Regions from separate parts of the Mycobacterium sp. SMC-14 genome, predicted to be linked through region 1. Evidence: predicted binding sites of a transcription regulator. Region 1 holds the regulator's gene; the other holds the start of a gene.
The links. Region 1 encodes LexA, which represses DNA repair genes until DNA is damaged. Its sites were predicted from a motif close to CGAACANNTGTTCG; they were not measured.
Positions count from the first base shown of each region.

Region 2: the regulator LexA is predicted to act here: its motif matches at 916-929, upstream of cofD (2-phospho-L-lactate transferase).

Region 1 covers NZ_CP176429.1:2,782,891-2,785,089, reverse strand. Annotated here, with positions in the region: gene ACKY0W_RS13050 (LGFP repeat-containing protein) at 1-61, shown strand, start outside; gene ACKY0W_RS13045 (nuclear transport factor 2 family protein) at 62-511, opposite strand; gene lexA (transcriptional repressor LexA) at 514-1,200, opposite strand; gene ACKY0W_RS13035 (LysM peptidoglycan-binding domain-containing protein) at 1,414-1,914, shown strand; gene nrdR (transcriptional regulator NrdR) at 2,060-2,199, shown strand, end outside.
Region 2 covers NZ_CP176429.1:3,349,192-3,351,390, forward strand. Annotated here, with positions in the region: gene ACKY0W_RS15860 (metallopeptidase family protein) at 1-432, shown strand, start outside; gene ACKY0W_RS15865 (WhiB family transcriptional regulator) at 441-845, opposite strand; gene cofD (2-phospho-L-lactate transferase) at 1,192-2,199, shown strand; gene ACKY0W_RS15875 (coenzyme F420-0:L-glutamate ligase) at 2,196-2,199, shown strand, end outside.

The DNA of each region.
Region 1 (2,199 bases):
CGAGATCTGGTTCGCCACCGAGGACGCGGCGCGGCTCAACGGCTTCACCAGGGCCGGCTGATCACTGCAGCGGCAGTGACGCATCTTCGCGTTGCGGGCGCGGCCCGAAGATGCGTCGCTGCTCTGCGGTGATGGGAACATCGTTGATGCTCGACTCGCGGCGGCTCATTCGGCCGTCCGTGGCGAACTCCCAGAGCTCGTTGCCGTAACTGCGCCACCACTGGCCGGCCGCGTCGCAGCATTCGTACTGATAGCGCACCGCAATTCGGTCGCCCTGGTAGCACCACAGCTCTTTGCGCAGCGCGTAGTCGCGTTCGGCGGCCCACTTGCGTCGCAGAAATTCCTCGATCTCCGCGCGCCCGGTGATGAACTCGTCGCGATTACGCCACACCGAGTCCTCGGTGTAGGCCAGCGCCACCCGCGCGGGATCCCGGGTGTTCCAGGCATCCTCGGCGGCCCGCACCTTCTGGCGCGCCGACTCCTCATCGAAAGGTGGGCACGGCGCGACCATGGTCAGATCTTGCGGATGACGGTCACGACCTTGCCCAGCACCACCGCGTCATTGCCCGGGATGGGGTCGAAGATGGGGTTATGCGGCATCAGCCAGACCTGGCCGCCGGTGCGTTTGAAGGTCTTGACGGTGGCTTCGCCATCGATCATCGCGGCCACGATGTCGCCGTTGTCGGCGACGTTCTGCTGACGCACCACCACCCAGTCGCCGTCGCAGATCGCGGCGTCCACCATCGATTCGCCGACCACCTTGAGCAAGAACAGTTCCCCTTCACCGACCAGCTCGCGGGGGAGTGGGAACACATCCTCGACGGCTTCCTCGGCCAGGATCGGCCCGCCGGCCGCGATCCGGCCCAGAACCGGAACGAACGTGGGCTCCGGCAGTGCATCCGAACCGGCGAACTCGGTGCGCTGCGCGGCCTCGGCGGCGCCGGCCAGGTCCTCCTGGCCACGCACGTCGACAGCGCGGGGACGGTTGGGGTCACGGCGCAGATAGCCCTTGCGCTCGAGCGTGCGCAGCTGGTGAGCAACCGAGGAGGTCGAGGTCAGCCCGACCGCGTCGCCGATCTCGCGGATGCTCGGCGGGTAACCCCGTTCGTTCACCGAAGCGCGGATGACGTTCAGGATCGTGCGCTGCCGGGCGGTCAGCGCTGAGTCCGGGCCCGCCGCGTTACTGCTGCTGTCACTCATGGGGGCGAATCTAGTCGCATAGCTGCGATTAATCAAACATGTGTTCGAGGTGTGTCGCGCGGACGTTCGAACTTATCCTCGAGTTGTCGGACCCCTTCGCTAATGTTTTCGACAACGATTCGATCACATGTTCGGACATCGAACATACAATCGATTAGTATTCGAACAGTCGAGCGAACAGGGTCGCCGACGCCGAGTGAGGGAGAACCGCACATGATGCTCATCGACACGATCGCTCCGTCGTTCGAGCCGGCCGAGAACGAGCGGACCCGGGCGCATCACGGTCCCCGGACGTCGGGTCGCGCCTACCCGATCCGGACCCAGCCGGCACGGCTGGCCCGGCAGCGGCCAGGCGGTGCCCCGTTGCGCCACCGCGGTTCCGGCGTGCTGATGTCACGTGCGCCGCACCGGCCGCAGCCCGTCAAGGCCATCACCCCGGCGACCACCGTCGTGCTGGCCCTGATCGCCGCCGGGATCACCGTGTGGCTCGGGCTGATCGCCCAATTCGGCGCGGCCGCGGCCGGCAGTACCTCCGCCGTGCCCGACCAGCTCGGTGTGGTGCGCGTCCAGAGCGGGGAGAGCTTGGCGCACCTGGCCGCCCGGGTGGCACCGGACGCACCGGCCGGACAGGTCATCGAGCGCATCCGCGAGCTGAACAGCCTGGAGTCGGTGGCCCTGGACGCCGGTCAGACGCTGATCGCGCCGTTGGGCTGAGGTCGCAGTGTCGGTTCGGCCGCCGCTTGCGGCCACTGCGGGGCGCCGCCGGCAACCCGCGCAGGTACGCTCGCAGTTGTCCCAGTGGCCCACGGTGTCTCAGTTGTCTGAAGACCCGGGTTCCCGGCACGGCGAAGGAGCGGCAATGCACTGCCCGTTTTGTCGCCATCCAGACTCCCGGGTGGTGGATTCCCGCGAGGCCGATGAAGGCCAGGCCATCCGCCGCCGTCGTTCCTGTCCGGAATGCGGCCGGCGGTTCTCCACCGTGGAAACCGCGGTGCTCGC
Region 2 (2,199 bases), 570 kb from region 1:
CGCGGCCGCGAAACCCGCGGACCGCTGTTGCCACCGACCGTGCCGGGCTGGCGCACCCGTGCGGAACGGTTCGACATGGCGGTGTTGGAGGCCTACGAGCCCATCGAACAACGTTGGAAGCAACGGTTGACGGCACTTGACGTCGCGGTCGACGAGATCCCGCGGATCGCCGCCAAGGATCCCGACAGCGTGCAGTGGCCGCCAGAAGTGGTCGCGGACGGGCCGATTCCGCTGGCCCGGTTGATTCCCGCCGGGGTGGACGTTCGAGGAAATCCGACGCGGGCCCGAATCTTGCTGTTCCGCAAGCCGATCGAGCAGCGCGCAAACGACAGCACAGAACTCGGTGATTTATTACACGAGATTCTGGTGGCCCAAGTCGCCACCTACTTAGATGTCGAGCCCAGCGTCATCGACCCGACGATCGACGACTAGTCGCTGGCTCAGACGATGCCGCGCTTGAGGCGGCGGCGCTCACGCTCGGAAAGCCCACCCCAGATACCGAAACGCTCGTCGTGCCCCAAGGCGTATTCCAGGCACTCGCTACGAACCGAGCACCGCTGGCAGATCTTCTTGGCCTCTCGGGTCGAGCCGCCCTTCTCCGGGAAGAACGCCTCGGGGTCGGTCTGCGAGCACAGAGCGCGGTCCTGCCATTGCTCATTGGTGGCCGACGCAGGGTCGAACGGCTCGAATTCGTCGTAGTCCTCGGGCTCGGGAACCAGGCTCAGATGCGGCCGGCTGGGCATCGCCTCCAACGCCTCCGGCGCCTCCAGCCCGCTCGGCGTAGCCATTTCGGCACCGGCGTGCGGTGCTCCCCCCATCACGCCCCAAAGGTGCTCATAGGACATGCTCCGCCTCCTCACCTGTAGCGCGATCCTGATATGTCGGTCGAATCGGAAGATATTGACCATCCTGATTCGAACATGTGATCGAATCTCGGTCTGCGACACCGAAATCGGCTGGCCAACCGGGAAATGACACTAGTGTGATTAGACACGGGTTGATCAGCCCGGTCAAGCCGATTGGCCAAATTCCTTACCATCCCGTGATCGATTTCCAACGTGTCCGAGACCGGCGAGTCCCTGTCATCTACCCCACACCCGCCCCTCGGCGTGTCTTACCGCGTCCCCGATGAAGCGACGACGGCGATCCGCCACGCCAGCCATCTCGGCGCCAAAGGTACTGTCGTGCGCTGTGAAGGTCACCGTTCTCGTCGGGGGGGTCGGCGGCGCCCGGTTCCTGCTCGGCGTCCAGAAACTACTGGGTCTGGGCCAATTCGCCGAATCCCCAGCTGGCACCGGGGCCGATGCGCACGAACTGACCGCGGTCGTCAACGTCGGCGACGACGCCTGGATGCACGGGGTACGCATCTGCCCCGACCTGGACACCTGCATGTACACCCTGGGCGGCGGCGTCGACCCCGAGCGCGGCTGGGGTCACCGCGACGAAACCTGGCACGCCATGGAGGAGTTGGCCCGCTACGGGATGCAGCCGGACTGGTTCGGCCTCGGCGACCGCGACCTGGCCACCCATCTGGTCCGTACCCAGTCGCTGCGCGCCGGTTATCCGCTGACAGAGGTGACTTCGGCGCTGTGCGAGCGCTGGCAGCCGGGAGCGCGGTTGCTGCCGGTCACCAACGACAGCTGTGAAACGCACGTCGTCATCACCGACCCGGCCGACGACACCCAGCGCGCGATCCACTTCCAGGAATGGTGGGTGCGCTACCGCGCGCAGGTTTCCACCCACGGGTTCGGTTTCGTGGGTGCAGAGAAGGCCACGGCCACACCGGAAGTCGTCGATGCCATCACCGGTGCCGACATCGTGCTGCTGGCACCCTCCAATCCGGTGGTGAGCATCGGCGCCATCCTGGCCGTTCCGGGTGTCCGCGCGGCGCTGCGCTCCACCGCGGCACCGATCGTCGGCTACTCCCCGATCATCGCCGGAAAGCCGTTGCGCGGCATGGCCGATGTCTGCCTGAGCGTGATCGGCCTGGACTCCACCTCCCGAGCCGTCGGCGAGCATTACGGCGCCCGCAGCGGAACCGGGATCCTGGACTACTGGCTGGTGCATGAGGGCGAGTCCGCCCATGGCGACGACATCGCCGGCATGACCGTAAGCGCCGCACCGCTGTTGATGACCGATCCGGCCGCCACGGCCGAAATGGTCCGCACCGGACTGGAGCTAGCGGGGGTGTCACCATAA